One region of the Azospirillum sp. HJ39 genome, then DNA from elsewhere that is predicted to be linked to it. Evidence: riboswitches for the same ligand, from Rfam matches in the RefSeq annotation. Region 1 holds a riboswitch; each other region holds the start of a gene.
What was found. Region 1 has a riboswitch for cobalamin ahead of ABMY26_RS12000 (ABC transporter ATP-binding protein). Riboswitches for the same ligand answer to the same signal wherever they lie in the genome.

Region 1 (4,357 bases):
GCCCGGAGCCGACGATGGACCTCGCAGCCCCCACCCTCCGTTCCACGCCGCAGGCGGCATCCAAACAGACATCCGCGCTGCCCGATCCGGCCGCCGCCGAAAAGGTTGCCGCCGAGAAGGTCGCCAAGGAGTTCGAGGCGATGATCGTCGGCCAGCTGATGGAGAGCATGTTCGCGGGCATGCGCGAAAGCCCGCTGTTCGGCGGCGGCGGCCCGGCGGAAAAGCCGTGGCGCAGCATGATGCTGCAGGAATACGGCAAGGCCATCGCCGAGTCCGGCGGGCTTGGCATCGGCCGGATGACGCATGACGAGATCGCCCGCCTCTACGCCGCCCAAGGGGCAGCCCAAGGCGCCGCCCAAACGGAGCGCACATCATGAGCGTCACCCTCAAGGACCTGATCCACGAGTTCGTTCCCGACCGCATCGCCGGAACCGCACCGGCCGAGGGTCCGGCCGCACCGGAACCCGGCTATGACGGCGCCACCGCGCTGCTGGTCCGCGACTTCCTCGACGCGGTCGAGGCGCTGTCGGCGGTGCTGGAGGAGGAGTCGGCCTGCATCGCCGCCGGCATGCTCGACCGGCTGGAGGTCTTCGCCCACCGCAAGGCGGCGATGGCCGAGCAGCTGGAATCCTCCGTGCTGCGGGCGCGCGACGAGGGCATCCGCCTGCCCGACGACCTGCGCGCGATGACGCTGGAGCGCATCGACCGGCTCGACCGGGCGGTGTCGGTCAACGCCTCCGGCCTCGTCGCCCTGCGCAAGGCGGTGCTGACCATCAACCGCAACCTGCTCGCCGCGCTGGAGAAGGCGTCGAGCGACGGCACCTATGCCCGCGACGGCCAGGCCCGCCGGCCGGTGGAGCTGTCGGCCTCCGGCCTGAACGCCTCGCTTTAGCCCCGGCCCTTCACGCTGGACAGTTCGCCCGCCTGCTCCAGCTTGATGATGCTGGCGACCAGCGCGCGCTGGAAGCCGCGCGCGTCCGACGGCAGCGCCACCCCGCTGCCGGTCGGCCAGAATTCGACGAAGGCGAGGTTGCCCTCCTCGCCTGCGCCCGGCCATTCGAAGGCGATGCCCAGCCCGATCTCCTTGGTCGTCCGCCGATGGTCGGTGACGAGGATCTGGGCCTCCCAATGCATGCCGCCGGTGCCCTTCTCCGCCCGCTGCTGGCTCCAGCCGCGCAGATAGTCGCGGAAGCTCTCGGACTGACGGTCGAGCCGCACATAGCTGGAGCGGTCTGTCACCGTCTGCGCCAGCCGGGTGGTATAGCGCGCCTGCGCCAGCGCCCGCGTCACCTCCGCGCACAGCTCGTCGATCTGGGCGAAGCTGCGCTTCACCGTGTCGGCAAGGGCGGTCGCCAGGGTGGGACCGCTCAGGGCCGCCTTGCCCTGGTCCTTGCGGTACATGTCGAAAAGATCGTCCGAATCGCCCATCGCCATTCCCACGCCAGCGCCGACGCCATCACATCCATGGGCGGACCGCACCCTACGAATTCAGCAAAAACACGTTAATAGCCGATGAAGCCGATGTGGAAAGGGATGTGGAAAGCCCGGCCGATCTTTCCTTGCGGACCGCCCGTTCGCCCGATATGTTACGTTATAACATTACATACCGGACCGCGACGCATGACGGGACAGCCATCAGGATGAAACTCTACTTTCGCGTGTATCTCTTTGGCGACGGTTGCCCTCTCCCGCCCCGGGAGAGGGAGGGGACCCACGAAGTGGGGAGGGTGAGGGGTGGGCCAAGAGTCCCGAGCCGCATGGCTTCGTGCCTAACCCCTCACCCTTCCCAAGCTGCGCTTGGGCCCCTTCCCTCTCCCGGGGCGGGAGAGGGACTCACAGGCGATTTCCCGGCCCCCACGCGAACGGACCTTGACCGCGGCGGCGGGGTCGACCATGAATGCGGCGGTACTGGTTCTTCCGGCGGCCTCCGCCGGAAGCTAAGAGGGAACCCGGTGAGCCGCGTCTTGCGGTGAGACCGGGGCTGCCCCCGCAACTGTGAGCGGTGAGCCGTTCCGTCATTTTACGCCACTGGCGCCCTCCGGGGTGCTGGGAAGGCTGGACGGACCGGCGGCGACCCGCAAGCCAGGAGACCTGCCAGCACCACAACGAAACGTCCTCGGGCGGGGTGTCCCGGTGGAACGCTTGCCATGCGTGTGGCCGGAGTCCGTCCAGGACACGCCCGCGCCTGCCCCGCAAGTCGTCCGCCCGGTTCCCCTGCCCCGCAACGGCAGGAAGCACGGATGACGCCAGCGCCTTTCCCGACCGGACCATCCCAGACCCCATCGCCGCCCGCCGCCATCGCGGTGGAGGGGCTGGACTGCCGGCTGGGCGGCAATCTGGACGGCCGGGCCGTGCTGCATCAGGTCGGCTTCTCCGTTCCGCCCGGCATCCTCCTCGGCATCCTCGGCCCCAACGGCTCGGGCAAGACCACGCTGCTGCGCTGCCTCGCCGGGTTGCAGGCCCCCTCGGCCGGCAGAATCCGCATCGAGGGCGAGGATCCGCGCGCCCTGCGCCCGGTGGAACTGGCCCGCCGGCTGGCGCTGCAGGCGCAGGACTCCACCGCCGCGCTCGGCTTCACCGTGCGCGACGTGGTCGGCATGGGCCGCTTGGCCCATCGCCGCTCCGCCTTCGCCGGTCCGGGGCCGGAGGATCCCGCCATCGTCGAGGACGCGCTGGCCCGGCTGGAGCTGACCGCGCTGGCCGACCGCCCGGTCGAACGGCTGTCGGGCGGCGAGCGCCAGCGGACGATGGTCGCCCGCGCCCTGGCCCAGCGCCCGCGCATCCTGCTGCTCGACGAGCCGACCAACCACCTGGACATCCACCACCGCTTCGCCCTGCTCGACCTGCTGCGCGGCCTCGGCATCACCGTGGTGGCGACGCTGCACGACATCGACCTGGCGGCGCGCTGGTGCGACCGCATCCTGCTGATGAAGGACGGCCGCCTGCTGTCCGACGCCGCGCCGGACGCGGCGCTGACGCCCGAACGGCTGGCCGCGGTCTACCGGGTCGCCGCCACGGTGGACCGCCATCCCGGCAACGGCCGGCTGCGCATCGACCTCTCCCCCCTGCCGGCCACCTGACGGACCGCCCATGATCCCGCCTGTCCTCCGCGGCCTGCCGCTGGCCCTTCTCCTGGGAACGGCCGCCTGCGGCGCGCACGCCCAGAGCTACCCGGTCGAGGTCGCCAACTGCTTCGAGACCACCCGTTTCACCGGTCCGCCCAAGCGGCCGATGGTCCACGACACCAACATGACGCAGACCATGCTGGATCTCGGCCTCGCCGACCGTCTGGTCGCCGTTTCCGGCATCGCCGGGGCCGAGCACCGGCTGGTCGCCCCGCCAGGCATCGTCGCCGCCCTGCCGCGTCTGCCCGACCGCGCCCCGACGCTGGAGGCGGTGCTGTCCGTCGACCCCGACTTCCTGTTCGCCGGCTGGAGCTACGGCTTCAACGAGGCGCGCGGCCTCACCCCGGCGCGGCTGGCCGAGATGGGGGTCGCCACCTATACCCTGCGGGAAAGCTGCATCCGCATCGGCCCGCGCGAGCCGATCGGCATGGACACGCTCTATGCCGACCTGCTGGCCCTGGGCAAAATCTTCGGCATTTCCGACCGCGCCGAAGCGATGGTCGCCGATTTCCGCCGCCGCGTCGCCGCGGTGACCGAGCGCACCGGCACCGCCGCCGACCGTCCGCGTGTGATGTATTGCGACGATTGCCACACCGAGGGCGCGCCGCTGTCGGTCGGGCGCGAGGGCATGACCAGCCTGCTGATGGAGCTGGCCGGCGGCCGCAACATCTTCGACGACATCCCCAACAGCTATGTCCGGGTCAGCTGGGAGGAGATGGTGCGGCGGAATCCGCAATGGATAATCGTCAGCGACCACCGCATCCCGGCCGAGGCGACGATCCGCAACCTGCTGGCCGCGCCGCAGCTGGCCGACGTCGAGGCGGTGCGCGAGCGCCGCTTCATCGTCCTGACCTATGCCGAGCAGACGCCCTCCACCCGCAACGTCGATGCGCTGGAACGGATGGCCCGCACCCTGCACCCGGAGCTGTTCCAGCGATGAGCCGCTCCCGCCTGCCCCTGCTGCTGGCCGTCCTCCTCGTGCCGTCCCTGGTCGCCGCCGTCGGCTTCGGCGCCGCGCCCATCCCGATGCCGAAGGTCTGGGCGGTGATCGCGCACGAGCTTTGGCCGGCGCTCGCCCCGCTCCCCGACGCCAGCCGGGCCGAGCGCAACATCGTCTGGGAACTGCGGCTGCCGCGCGTGCTGCTGGGCGCGCTGGCCGGGGCCGGGCTGGCGGCGGTGGGTGCCGTGCTCCAGGTGGTGACGCGCAACCCGCTGGCCGACCCCTACCTGTT
Region 2 (4,357 bases), on a different replicon from region 1:
GCCATGATCGTGGGGAAGTCGTCGGGCACGGGCCAGCCGGCACATGTCTCGACGGACCGCCGCCCCGCCCCCGGATCGGGGCGGAGCGGCGATCGCGCCGGGACCGTCCGGTGGTCGGACCGCTTCACACGCCGAGATAGGTGTGGAGCTTGTCCATGTTGGCGTTGAGTTGGTCGTTGGGGATCATGTCCACCACATGCCCCTCCTCCATGACGTAATGGCGGTCGGCGATGGTGGCGGCGAAGCGGAAATTCTGCTCGACCAGCACGATGGTGAAGCCGCGCGCCTTGAGCGCCCGCACCGCCACGCCGATCTGCTCGATGATGACGGGCGCCAGCCCTTCGGTCGGCTCGTCCAGCAGAATCAGGTTGGCACCGGTGCGCAGGATGCGGGCGATCGCCAGCATCTGCTGCTCGCCGCCCGACAGCCGCGTGCCCTGGGTCGAACCGCGGCCCTTCAGGTTGGGGAACAGCTCGTAAATCTGGGCGACGGTCATGCCGCCCTCCTTCACCACCGGCGGCAGCGTCAGGTTCTCGTCGACGCTGAGGCTCGAGAAGATGCCGCGCTCCTCCGGCACATAGCCGATGCCGAGCCGCGGGATCCTGTGCTGGGCCATGCCGATCAGCTCCTGGCCCTGGAAGCGGATCGAGCCGGTGCGCTTGCCCATGATGCCCATCACGGCGCGCATGGTCGAGGTCTTGCCGGCGCCGTTGCGGCCAAGGAGCGTCACCACCTCGCCGTGGCGCACCTCCAGGCTGACGCCGTGCAGCACATGGCTCTCGCCGTAGAAGCCGTGCAGGTCGGAAATCTCAAGCATCGCCGTTCCCACTTGGGCGGTTTTCGTCTGCATCCCGTCAGGCATGTCCGGTCCCCCCAGTGCCCATGTACGCTTCCATCACCTGCGGGTTCTTCGACACCACCTCGTAGGGCCCCTCGGCGAGGATCTCGCCGCGGCGGAGCACGGTGATGGTGTCGGACAGGTGGGCGACGACCGAGAGGTTGTGCTCGACCATCAACACGGTGCGGTCGGCGGCGACGCGCTTGATCAGGGCGGCGGTGCCCTCGATGTCCTCATGGCCCATGCCGGCCAGCGGCTCGTCGAGCAGCATCACCTCCGGGTCGAGCGCCAGGGTGGTGGCGATCTCGAGCGCGCGCTTGCGGCCGTAGGGCAGCTCGGCGGCGGTGTGCCCGGCCCAGGGGGAGAGGTTGACCGCCTCGATCAGCTCCAGCGCGCGATCGTGCAGGTCGTAGAGCGACGACTCCGACTTCCAGAAATGGAAGCTGGTGCCGAGCGGGCGCTGGAGGGCGACGCGGACATTCTCCAGCACGCTGAGATGCGGGAAGACGGCCGAGATCTGGAAGGACCGCACCAAGCCCATCAGCGCGATGTCGGCCGGCTTGGTCCTGGTGATGTCGCGGCCCTTGTAGAGGATCTGGCCGCGGGTGGGCGTCAGGAACTTGGTGAGCAGGTTGAACACCGTGCTCTTGCCGGCGCCGTTCGGGCCGATCAGCGCATGGATGGTGCCCCGCTTCACCTGCAGGTTCACCTCCTTGACCGCGACGAAGCCCTTGAACTCCTTCGTCAGGTTGCGCGCTTCCAGGATGATGTCGTCGTTCGGTGCGGCGTTCATCGGTCGCGAATTCTCCTCCCTTCGTCCTTGCTTTGGGTTCCCGGGGGTCCGGGGGCCGGAAGTTCCCGGCTCGGCCGCCATGCGGTGGGACGTTTCACCGATTGTTGTACGCACTATTCGTGCCACAGCGGATATCCCTTCGGTCGGGCGCATGGACCTTTGTGTCTCCGGCGCTTTGCTCCTGTCCGCTGCCTCCTCCACTCCAACCGTAGCACTGAAAAGTGTCGGAATTCCGGACACTCTGTCCAGCAAACATGACAGCAGTCAAAAGGTTTGTGTACAAGATCGTCCGTGCGGCCGCGACGTGATTGCGAACTTGCCAAACTGTGTGCGCACTGCGATGGTGATCGTCCGACGGTGCCCCGATCGCCCCTATGGACGGCGGGGATAATAGGGAATGCGGTACGGGCCTTCCGGGAAGGCCCCAGGCCGCGGCTGCCCCCGCAACTGTGTGCGGCGAGCGTCCGGTCCATCATGCCACTGACCGCAGGGTCGGGAAGGCGGGCCGCGACGCTGTGACCCGTGAGCCAGGAAACCTGCCGGCGGACCGATGGATTTTCCCAACCCCGCCGGGTGTGGCGGGAGAGCAAGGATCAGCCTGATGACCACCCATCCGCTACACGCCACCGCCGGTTCCGCGACCCGCAGCGCCGCCCGGACCTCGGTCGCCGCCTTCGCCGCGATCCTGCTCGGCAGCTTCCTGCTGTATGGCGTCGGCTTCGCCCAGCCGCAGCAGATCCACGACGCGGCGCACGACGCCCGTCATTCCTTCGCGTTCCCCTGCCACTAAGCCAGGGTCATGGATCTGATCCGGCGGCTGTTCACAGCCGCTTTGGTCGCGGGCGTGCTCTCCGGCACGGCCGCTTCCGTCGTTCAGCAGGCGACGACCGTCCCGCTGATCCTCGAGGCCGAGAAATACGAGGTGGTGACCCCGCCCGTCGCCTCCGTCACTGCACCCGCCCCTGCCGGCGGCGCCGCCGACTCCCACCAGCACGGCCCCGTGCGTGAGGTGGGCGAGGGCGTGCCGACCACGCTGGAAGAGGCGATGCAGCGCACCGGCCTGACCATCGTCGCCAACCTGTTGACCGGCGTGGCCTATGCGCTGCTGCTCGGCGGCGCCATGCTGCTGGCCGGCCGGCCCGTCGATGCCCGCCGCGGGCTGGTCTGGGGTGTCGGCGGTTTCTTCGCCGTCTCGCTGGCGCCGTCCTTCGGCCTGGCTCCGGAATTGCCGGGCATGGCCGGGGCCGAGCTGGAAGCCCGTCAGCTCTGGTGGTTCGCCGCCTCGGTCGGGGCCGGCATCGGCATGGCGGCGCTCGCCTTCGCCCGCAACCGGTTCGTGATTGTCGGCGCCGTGCTGATCGCGGCACTGCCCCATCTGGTCGGCGCCCCCCATCCGGAAAGCGCCGAAGGCGCCGTCCCGCCGGAGCTGGCGGCCCGGTTCGTCGCCGCCTCGCTCGGCACCGCCGCCCTGTTCTGGGCGATCCTGGGTTCCGTCTGCGGCTGGCTGATGAGCGGGCTGGCCGGGGCCGCCGAACCCAGCCCCGCCGCCCGGTTGCAGACCGGCACGCGTTAAGGAGCCGAACCCATGTCCGCAGTTGCAAAAACGGTTGCCGGGAAAGTGCCGGCGACCGTCATCACCGGCTTCCTCGGCGCCGGCAAGACCACGCTGATCCGCGGCCTGCTGGAAAAGGCCGAAGGCCGTCGGCTGGCCCTGATCATCAACGAGTTCGGCGACGTCGGCATCGACGGCGACATCCTGCGTGCCTGCGGCAGCCCGACCTGCACCGAAGACGACGTGATCGAGCTGGCGAACGGCTGCCTGTGCTGCACCGTCGCCGACGATTTCGTCCCGGCCATCGAGAAGCTGCTGGCCCGACCGCAGCCGCCCGAGCATATCGTGATCGAAACGAGCGGCCTGGCCTTGCCCAAGCCGCTGGTCCAGGCCTTCCACTGGCCGGCGATCAAGTCGCGGGTCACCGTGGACGGCGTGATCGCCGTGGTCGACGCCGCCGCAGCGGCCGAGGGTCGTTTCGCTCCCGATCCGGCGGCCCTGGCCGCCCAGCGCGACGCCGCCGGCACGGTCGACCACGAGACGCCGGTCGAGGAGGTGTTCGAGGACCAGCTGCTCTGTGCCGACCTGATCGTCGTCAACAAGACCGATCTGGTCGACGCCGCCGACCTCGCCCGCGTCGAGGACCTGATCCGCGAAGCCCTCGGCCACGCCGCCGGACGCACCGTCGGCAGCGGCGCCAAGCTGGTCCGCGCCGCGCAGGGCGCCGTCGATCCGCTGGTGCTGCTGGGAGTCGGCGCCGCGGTGGAGGACGACCTCGCCAACCGCCCCAGCCATCATGACGATGAGGAAGGCCACGACCACGACGACTTCACCAGCTTCGTCGTGGAACTGCCGTCCCAACCCGACCCCGCCGCCCTGGTGAAGACCTTGGAGGATGTGGCCGCCCTGCATGGCGTGCTGCGGCTGAAGGGCTTCATCGACGTGCCCGGCAAGCCGATGCGCCTGCTGGTCCAGGGAGTCGGCACCCGCGTGCAGACCCATTACGACCGCCTGTGGAAAGCCGGCGAGGAGCGCCGCAGCCGGCTGGTGGTCATCGGCGAAACCGGGCTTGACCGCGAGGCGGTGACGGCGGCGGTGGCTGGGTAAGAATTAAGCTGTTGCGGCATTTGCCCCCTCCCTAACCCTCCCCCGCTTTGCGGAAGAGGGGACTTCC
Region 3 (4,357 bases), on a different replicon from region 1:
GAACTCGCAGCGCTCGGCGATGTCGAGGATGTCGTAGCCCCGGTAATGCAGGTCGTTGCCCGATTTGCCGACGGTGCAGAGGGCGGTGTTGCCGGCGGTGACGCCCGACAGCGCCACCGATTTCTTGGGCTTGAAGGGGAGTGGTGCCGTGGTCTCGGGCGCGGTCGTGGTCATCGGGTGTTCCCTGTGCGAGATCTGCCTGTTGGATGCCCGCATCATCGGAACCTGCCCCTGTTCGGAAAAGGGCTGAAAAGGCGAAGCTTTGCCGGGCCGATCCTGCAAATCGGCGAAATCTGCGAAGATTGCCCCCGCGCCGGCCTGCTCCCTTGCCCCGACCAATGCCGGGCCGGGGTTCCCCGATCAGGCCGGGGAGGCGGATACCGGATACGGCTCGAACCGGCTGAGGCTTTCGTCGACCGCCAGGGTGCGTCCGACCGGCGGGAAGGCACGCTGCGGACAGGCCGGGCGTTCGCAGACCTTGCAGCCGGCGCCGATCGGCGTGGCGGCGTCCGGATCGCCGAGCGCCAGCCCGCGGGAGTAGACCAGCCGTCCGGCGTGCCGGATGTCGCAGCCGAGCCCGATGGCAAAGCTCTTCGACGGGGCGCCGAAGCCGCTGCGGCCGTGAACCACCTTGCGGGCGATCCACAGATAGGCCCGCCCGTCCGGCATGCGCGCCAGCTGCGTCAGCACACGGCCGGGCGCCGAGAAGGCTTCGTAGACGTTCCACAGCGGACAGCTTCCGCCGACGCGCGAGAAGTGGAAGCTGGTGGCGGACTGGCGCTTCGACATGTTGCCGGCCCGGTCGACCCGGACGAAGAAGAAGGGCACGCCGGGAGCCCCCGGCCGCTGGAGCGTGCTCAGCCGATGGCACACCGTCTCGAAGCCGGTGCCGAAGCGCTGGCCCAGCAGGTCGATGTCGTAGGCCACGGCCTCCGCCACCTCCAGGAAGGCCTCGTATGGCATGACCACCGCCCCGGCATAATAGTTGGCCAGCCCGATGCGGGCGAGCGCACGTGCCTGCGGACCGGAGAACCGTCCCTCCTCGACCAGCCGGTGCAGAAGCTCCGCCTCCCGATGGAAGGCGAGCTGCGTCGCCATCTGGAAGGCGCGGCGGCCGGGGTCCAGCGACCGGGCGACCCGCAATATCCGGTCGGCGGCATCGAAATGGCGAAGCGCTCCCCCCGGCATGCCCGCGTCGTCGGTCACCAGCGTACGGATGCCGTGGCGATCCGCCAGCAGCCGCTCCAGCCCGCGGTCCACCGCCCCGATCTCCAGCCCGGCCCCAGCGAACAGCCGTTCGGCCGCCTCGTCCAGCGCGGCGATGTGATTGTGGTGGCGATAGAAGAAGTCGCGCACCTCCTCGTAGGGCATCGCCGGCAGGGCGCTGCCCGGCCCGGCCGGGATCGCCCCTGCCGCCAGGGCGTCCAGCCGTTCCGCCAGCCCGCGCCCGCGCCGGTGCAGCGCCACCAGCGCCCGGCCGACCGCCGGCATGTTGGTGGCGAGCGCCTTGATCTCCGCGATCGCAATGGCCTCGCCGGTTCCGGCTTCCGACAGGGCTTCCCGCAGGTCGGCGACCATCCGCGCCTCCTCGTCCTCCGAGAAGAGCTGCACGTCGATGCCGAAGGAGGCGTTGATCCGCAGCAGCAGCGGCACCGTCAGCGGCCGCTGGTTGCGTTCGAGCTGGTTCAGGTAGCTCGGCGAGATCTCCAGGATGCGGGCCAGTGCCGTCTGGGTCAGCCCCCTCTCCTCGCGCAGCCGCTGCAGCCGCACCCCCATGAACGCCTTGGCCATGCCCAGCACCTTATTTGCAAAATTCGCCGATCCGCTGAAACCGCTTCGCAAAACGTGACAAACTCAGCGGTTATCTACGAAATCGGTCTGCGTATATTGCAAATTGCCCGACCGCCGGACAAGCCCCGCAGTCGCTGGCCCGGGGGACTGCGCCCCGGATCGGTTCAGCGGCAGACAGGAAAAGCGTGTGTGAGTTGCCGTGCGACCTGATCCCGGGGTGCACGCCACTTGGCGTCGGCAGTGCCGGAAATTTGCAGGTGGCGGCGACGAAGGCGGCGTGCTGCACCGGGTTGGGGCGCGACGGGCGGCAAGGACTTCCAGCTTGACGCCCGCACGGCCAGGCTCTACCGTATCTAGCGTTACGGTCCTCGTGTCCGACAAGATACGGGGCTAAGAGGGAAGCCGGTGCCGCCGCGCAAGCGCGGTCAGGCCGGCGCTGCCCCCGCAACTGTGAGCGGAGAGCGGTTTCGTCGTTTCAGGGTCACTGGTGCCAACCTGATGTTCAGGGGCCGCGCCGGGAAGGCCGGACGAAGCCGCGACGACCCGCGAGCCAGGAGACCTGCCGTAACCAGATGAACGTCCACGGGCGGGGTGACCCGGTGGTGCGCGTGTTCGCCCGTGGCGCTTTCGCCCGATGCCTGCATGCCGTGCCGTCGTGCCGTCCCGCCGCACAGGAACAAGGGATCACGGATGCCGGCCCACGCCCCAGACTTTGCCCAGGAGTATGCCCCTGAGCTCGCCCAGCAGCTCGCCAGCGGTTTCGACCGTCACGGGAACCTGCTGACGCTCCCCCGCAGGGCACCGGATCGCCTGGACGACCGGCACGGCGTCAGCCGCGCGCCGGTGCAGAGCTGGACGCCGCCCGATCCCTCCGTCATCCGCATCGACCGCAGCCGCGACGCCCTGCTGACCGACTTCGGCAAGGCGACGCTGGACGACCGCTACCTGCTGCCGGGCGAGAGCTACCAGGATCTGTTCGCCCGCGTCGCCGCCGCCTATGCCGACGACGCTGCGCACGCCCAGCGGCTCTACGACGCCATCTCCCGCCTGTGGTTCATGCCGGCGACGCCGATCCTCAGCAACGGCGGCACCACGCGCGGGCTGCCGATCTCCTGCTTCCTCAACGCGGTCCCGGATTCGCTCGACGGCATCGTCGATGTCTGGAACGAGAACGTCCGGCTGGCGTCCAACGGCGGCGGCATCGGCACCTATTGGGGCGGCGTGCGGTCCATCGGCGAAGCCGTGAAGGGCAACGGCAGCACGTCGGGCATCATCCCCTTCATCCGGGTGATGGACAGCCTGACGCTCGCCATCAGCCAGGGCTCGCTGCGGCGCGGCTCGGCCGCCGTCTATCTCGACATCCACCATCCGGAGATCGAGGAGTTCCTGGAGATCCGCAAATCCTCGGGCGACTTCAACCGCAAGAGCCTGAACCTGCACCATGCCGTCGTCATCACCGACGCCTTCATGGAGGCGGTGCGCGACGACAAGCCCTTCCCCCTGATCAGCCCCAAGAGCGGCGCCGTCCTGAAGCATGCCAACGCGCGCCAGGTCTGGCAGAAGATCCTGGAGGCCCGCATGCAGACCGGCGAGCCGTACCTGCTGTTCGGCGACACGGTGAACCGGGCGCTCCCCAAGCACCAGCGCGACCTCGGCCTGCGCGTCTCCACCTCAAACCTGTGCAGCGAGATCACGCTGCCGACCGGCAGGGACCATCTGGGCAACGACCGCACGGCGGTGTGCTGCCTCGCCTCGATGAACCTGGAGACCTGGGACGGGTGGAACCGCGAGGAGGGGCTGGTCGAGGACGTCCTGCGCTTCCTCGACAATGTGCTGACCCGCTTCATCGGAGAGGCGCCGGAGGGGATGGAGAACGCCGTCTACTCGGCGATGCGCGAACGCTCGGTGGGCTTGGGGGTGATGGGCTTCCACTCCTTCCTCCAGGCGCGGGGCGTGCCGTTCGAAAGCGCAGTGGCCAAGGCGTGGAACCTGCGCTTCTTCCGCAAGCTGCGCCGCGACGCCGACGCCGCCTCGGTGCTGCTGGCCCACGAGCGCGGCCCCTGCCCCGACGCCGCCGAGCGCAACATGATGGTGCGCTTCAGCCACAAGCTGGCGATCGCGCCGACCGCCTCGATCAGCATCATCTGCGGCGGGGCCAGCGCCTGCATCGAGCCGATCCCGGCCAACATCTACACCCACAAGACGCTGTCCGGCTCGATGCCGGTGCGCAACCCCCATCTGGAACGGCTGCTGGCCGCCAAGGGCGCCGACCGGCCGGAGATCTGGCAGTCGATCATCGAGCATGAGGGCTCGGTCCAGCATCTCGACATCCTCGATGACGACGAGAAGGCGGTCTTCCGCACCGCCTTCGAGATCGACCAGCGCTGGATCGTCGAGTTCGCCGCCGACCGCACGCCCTTCATCTGCCAGAGCCAGTCGATCAACCTCTACCTGCCGGGCGACATCGACAAGTGGGACCTGCACATGCTGCACTGGACCGCCTGGGAAAAGGGGTTGAAGAGCCTCTACTACTGCCGCTCCAAGTCGGTGCAGCGCGCCGCCTTCG
Region 4 (4,357 bases), on a different replicon from region 1:
GCTGGGATCGATCTCGAAGACGTCGAACAGGCCGTCGGAGGTGTTGATTGGGATGCCGTCCATGTAGAGGTTGACGCCGCGATTGCCGTAGTTGCGCGTCAGGCCGGAGCCGCGGATCGACACCCGGTTGTCGACGTTCGACTTGGGCTGCGTCACGACGCCCGGCACCCAGCCGAGCACGTCCCTGATCGTGTTCGCGGCGCCGTTCTTGAAAGCCGTGTCGGGCACGAGTTCGACGCCGCCCGGCGTGCGCCGGATCCGCTGCTCCGCCTCGTCCGTCGCCGGCACGGTGAGCGACGAGCCGGCGTTGCCGGTCACGGTGACCGGCGGCAGCAGGGTGGGAGGAGCGGCATCCTGGGCGAACGCCACCGACGCCGCGCTTGCCATCAGCGCGGCCAGCAAGGCCGGGCGGGTCATGGTTCCCAGAGGTTGGTTGGACATCGGGTCTTTCCTGGATCATGCCGGGCCGCCGCCGGCTTCGCCATGCGGTGCCGGTGCGGGCCGGGTCTTTGAAAGCGGGGCGCGCCGGAGATGGCGCGGAGGGAAATGACGCAGAGGGAGATGACCTTGCGGCTCAGCGCGCTGCGGTCGCGCGGCCGATGTGACGGGCCAGCGCCTTCGCCAGATCGAGCCGCTCGGACCCGGTCAGGAAGGCGCCGACGGTTTCCGACCGGCCATGGCTGGTCAGGCGCAGTTCAGGACCGCCGGCCCCGCCGGGAACGACCGCCAGCCGCAGCCAAGCGGTCTGCCATTCGCTGGCCGATTGTCGCCCGGAGCCGTCGATGCGCTCCAGAAGGGTGCGGTCCGGCCAGATGCGGATGCGCTCGGCTTGCCGCCGGCGCCGGGCGTCGGCGTACATGGACCAGACGGCAAAGGCGAGGACGATCAGGGAATAAGCGGCCATCGGCCAGGCGCCGAGCTGCAGCCAGGCGTACAGGGTGATGGCGAAATAGGCGGCGAGGACACCGGCGAACAGGACGCGGCCGTAACGGGTGCCGCTGTCGTTCGGGGTGGCGACGGCATCGAACAGCGGTTCATCCGTCTTCGCCCCGGGAAGAGGCTGGACGACGGGGGCGAACGCGGTCGTGCCGGCCGCCTCCCCGAAGAGGAGATCGGGCATGCGGAGACTCCGGTCGATCGATCATGGCAGGGCGGCGGCAGGCATGAAGCCCGCTTGCGCCGCGGGGCGATCAACCGGTGACTGGCGGTGCGCGCGCCTGGAGGGTGGACAGGAACCAGCCGGCAGCGATGCGGCTGCCGGGCAACTGCTCCGGACCATGCCGTTCGAAATCGACGGCCATCGCGAACACGGCGAGCGGCGGCATGGCCAAGCCGCCGATCAGGGGGCACAACGGGCAGGAACCGCCGGACATGGCGTTTCCGGGCGCGCCGCTGTCCGCGGCATCCGGATCGACCGGCATTCCGCGATCGTCGAGCAGCACCGTCTTGAAGCCGTCCGGCGCGCAGATCACGATCCGGTTGGTATCGTCGGCATTGGCTGCCTGGATCGCGGCGGGCATCCAGGCCCAGGAAACGATCTGCAACAGCAGCGCGACCGCACCGGCCAAACCGCCGATCCGCCACGCCCGTCGCCTTCCGTTCCGATCCAGGATCATTCCACTCCGCCGACCAATCCGCCGACCACCCGCCCTGCCGTGTCCCGAAACTGTCGCGGATGCACGGCGTCGCCGCACCATAGCCCGGGCCGCCCGCGCAAGACGAGTTCATTCTTCTACCGATGATCCGTTCCGGCACCGATCCGGACGGGGCCGGAAGACACGCCCCCGCCATCCGGCCAGCCACGGGGGAGCCTATTGACGGCGGACGCATCCTGACCTTACCGTGGGGATGGTTATGGTTCCTTGCACGTCCGCGGGCATCCCCGGACGTGCAAGGCTAAGAGGGAAGCCGGTGCGCCGCCCCCCCCGACCGGGGAAGGAGGCAAGACCGGCGCTGCCCCCGCAACTGTGAGCGGCGAGCCGCTTCGTCCTTTCAGCGCCACTGGCGCGTTTGCCCGCTTCGCCGCGGGCAGCGCCGGGAAGGCCCGACGAAGCAGCCTGGACCCGCAAGCCAGGAGACCTGCCTGACCGATCGAACGTCCTCGGGCGGGGTGCCCCGGCGACAGCTTGCCGATGCGATGGGTTCCCGGAGTTCCCGGCCGCCCGCACCCCCGCAAGCCGTCCGTCCGGCCCCATGCCCTGGGTAGCGGTACTGCGATGGGGGAATGCGATGCCGGCACCAGCCCGCGACGGCGCCCCTTTTCGACCATGGCTGATCAGGAAAGGGCATACAGCATGCACATCGAACCCGGCGTCGTCGACGGCGCCAAGATCGTCCTCAGTTACGCAACGGCGGCCGGCGCCTTCGCCCTTGCCGGGAAGATGGCGCGCGACGGCATCCGCGACGACGGCGGTGTCGTACCGCTGGCTCTGCGCAGCCTGATCGCCACCGCCCTCGTCTTCTCCTTCTTCGAGATCCTGCCGCATCACCCGGTCGGCGTGTCGGAGGTGCATCTCATCCTCGGATCGACCCTGCTGCTGCTGTTCGGCGCCGGGGCGACGGCCATCGGCCTCGCCGCCGGCCTGCTGATCCAGGGCGTGCTCTTCGCCCCCTTCGACCTGCCGCAATACGGGATGAACGTCACGACCCTGCTGGTTCCGCTGTGGGGCATCGGCCTTCTGGCGAAGCGGATCGTTCCGGCATCGACCCCCTATGTGGAGCTGAAATACTCGCAGGCGCTTGCCCTCTCCACCGCTTACCAGGGCGGCATCGTCGCCTGGGTGGCGTTCTGGGCCTTCTACGGCCACGGCTTCACCGCCGAGAATGTCGCGGAAGTCGCCAGCTTCGGCGCCGCCTATATGAGCGTCATCATCATCGAGCCGCTGGCCGACCTCGCCGTTCTGGCCGTCGCCAAGGTGCTGCACCGCTACAGCCAGGGCCCGCTGTTCAACGCGCGCCTCCATCAGGGCGCCTGACCGGATCACGCCCGCCGGCCTGCCAGGGACGGGTTCCCGGCCGGACGGCGCCGCGCGATGTCCATGGGCGGAGTAATGTCTTGCCGGGGCTCCGGTTCCATGCCATGAGTTCCGCACCATGATTTGGCCGCCTCCTCCTTCCGGCGGTACAACCGACGAGCGACCGGGACCGTGACCCTTCCTCGCACCTTCACCGACCGCATCCGCAGCGCCGGCCTTCTGGCCGGAGTGCTGGCGTTTGTCGTCCAGATGATGGTGTGGAGCGTGACGATGCCGGCCATGGCATTGGATGGCGGTCCCGGCGGATTGGAAACGATCTCCATCTGCTCCGTCGACGGCATCAGGACGATCACCGTCGATGCCGACGGGCAGCCGGTCCTGGATGACGGCGGCTCCGGCTCCACGGGTGCCGCGAAGGGGCATTGCCCGCTCTGCCCGATCATGGCCGGCGCCGGGCTTCCGCCCCAGCTGCCGCTGGCCGCCCCCGTCCAAGCCATGGTGCTTGCCGATTCCCGCACCCTGCCCGGCGACGTCGTCGCGGCCGGCTGGTTCCTGTCCAGCCTCCAGGCGCGCGCACCGCCGGCCGCCGGCTGAGCCGGCGTTCCATTCCTTTCCCGTCCGCACCCTGACCGACGCCTCTCCGCCGCGTGGCCCGTAACGCCACGATTGTGCGCATGGCCGGAGTCCGTGCCCGACGGATCGAAAACCCCGGCATCTCTCCCGCGGTCGCCTGCGGCCCGTCCGAGCAAACCAAGCCTCCTCCGTGCCGGGGATCCGCCTGATCGCGGATTCAATACAAACGGAAAGGATGGCGTGGCCGCTTCTTTCCCGCTCGCATTTCTCCCGTTCCATCCTCCCCCGTCCGCCATGCCTCGCGCATCCGCCCCGTTCCTGTGCCTGCCCCCAAGCCTGCCGGGCGCCGCCGACGCGCGCGCCGGCCATACGCACGGCATGGGCGGAGGCCGGCCGGATTATCGGCCTGGATGCAGTCGGGGACGGTCTTGACCGCCCTTCTGGACTTCCTGCGCCTTCGCATCGGCGTGCTGTGCTGTCTGGCCCTGCTGACCGGGCAGGCGCTGACCGCAGCCCTGCTGCCGCCGCCCGCCGCCCGGACCCCGCTGTTCGCGGAAGGCCTGCTCGACGATCGCATCGTCATCTGTACCGCCGCCGGCCTCGTCATCATCGACCGCCGGACCGGTGAACCCGTCGCCGCGACCGAGCCAACCGACGAGGGGCGCTCCGGCAACCGGCATGACGGCGACCACGCGGGTGCCTTCTGCCTGTTCTGCCTGCCGATCCTGCATGGCGCCACCCACATGCCGGCACCCGTGGAGCTTCCTGTTCCGGGTGCCGGCGCCGTCCGTTGCGAAACACCGGCCGCC

Region 2: another riboswitch for cobalamin. It lies ahead of ABMY26_RS34935 (CbtB domain-containing protein); the one in region 1 lies ahead of ABMY26_RS12000 (ABC transporter ATP-binding protein).
Region 3: another riboswitch for cobalamin. It lies ahead of ABMY26_RS18695 (ribonucleoside-diphosphate reductase subunit alpha); the one in region 1 lies ahead of ABMY26_RS12000 (ABC transporter ATP-binding protein).
Region 4: another riboswitch for cobalamin. It lies ahead of ABMY26_RS03950 (energy-coupling factor ABC transporter permease); the one in region 1 lies ahead of ABMY26_RS12000 (ABC transporter ATP-binding protein).

What each region holds. Positions count from the first base shown of each region.
Region 1 is NZ_CP167910.1:306,494-310,850, reverse strand. Features, by position in the region: gene ABMY26_RS12015 (rod-binding protein) at 15-377, shown strand; gene ABMY26_RS12010 (flagellar protein FlgN) at 374-892, shown strand; gene ABMY26_RS12005 (hypothetical protein) at 889-1,428, opposite strand; cobalamin riboswitch at 1,893-2,114, shown strand; gene ABMY26_RS12000 (ABC transporter ATP-binding protein) at 2,241-3,080, shown strand; gene ABMY26_RS11995 (ABC transporter substrate-binding protein) at 3,091-4,065, shown strand; gene ABMY26_RS11990 (FecCD family ABC transporter permease) at 4,062-4,357, shown strand, end outside.
Region 2 is NZ_CP167913.1:760,133-764,489, reverse strand. Features, by position in the region: gene ABMY26_RS34945 (ABC transporter ATP-binding protein) at 125-817, opposite strand; gene ABMY26_RS34940 (ABC transporter ATP-binding protein) at 855-1,631, opposite strand; cobalamin riboswitch at 1,970-2,190, shown strand; gene ABMY26_RS34935 (CbtB domain-containing protein) at 2,233-2,421, shown strand; gene ABMY26_RS34930 (CbtA family protein) at 2,431-3,204, shown strand; gene cobW (cobalamin biosynthesis protein CobW) at 3,217-4,290, shown strand.
Region 3 is NZ_CP167911.1:1,138,682-1,143,038, reverse strand. Features, by position in the region: gene prpC (2-methylcitrate synthase) at 1-174, opposite strand, end outside; gene ABMY26_RS18700 (short-chain fatty acyl-CoA regulator family protein) at 361-1,791, opposite strand; cobalamin riboswitch at 2,137-2,373, shown strand; gene ABMY26_RS18695 (ribonucleoside-diphosphate reductase subunit alpha) at 2,482-4,357, shown strand, end outside.
Region 4 is NZ_CP167905.1:741,155-745,511, forward strand. Features, by position in the region: gene ABMY26_RS03935 (TonB-dependent receptor family protein) at 1-441, opposite strand, end outside; gene ABMY26_RS03940 (DUF2244 domain-containing protein) at 575-1,120, opposite strand; gene ABMY26_RS03945 (DUF2946 family protein) at 1,191-1,616, opposite strand; cobalamin riboswitch at 1,839-2,102, shown strand; gene ABMY26_RS03950 (energy-coupling factor ABC transporter permease) at 2,295-2,975, shown strand; gene ABMY26_RS03955 (DUF2946 family protein) at 3,147-3,569, shown strand; gene ABMY26_RS03960 (DUF2946 family protein) at 3,977-4,357, shown strand, end outside.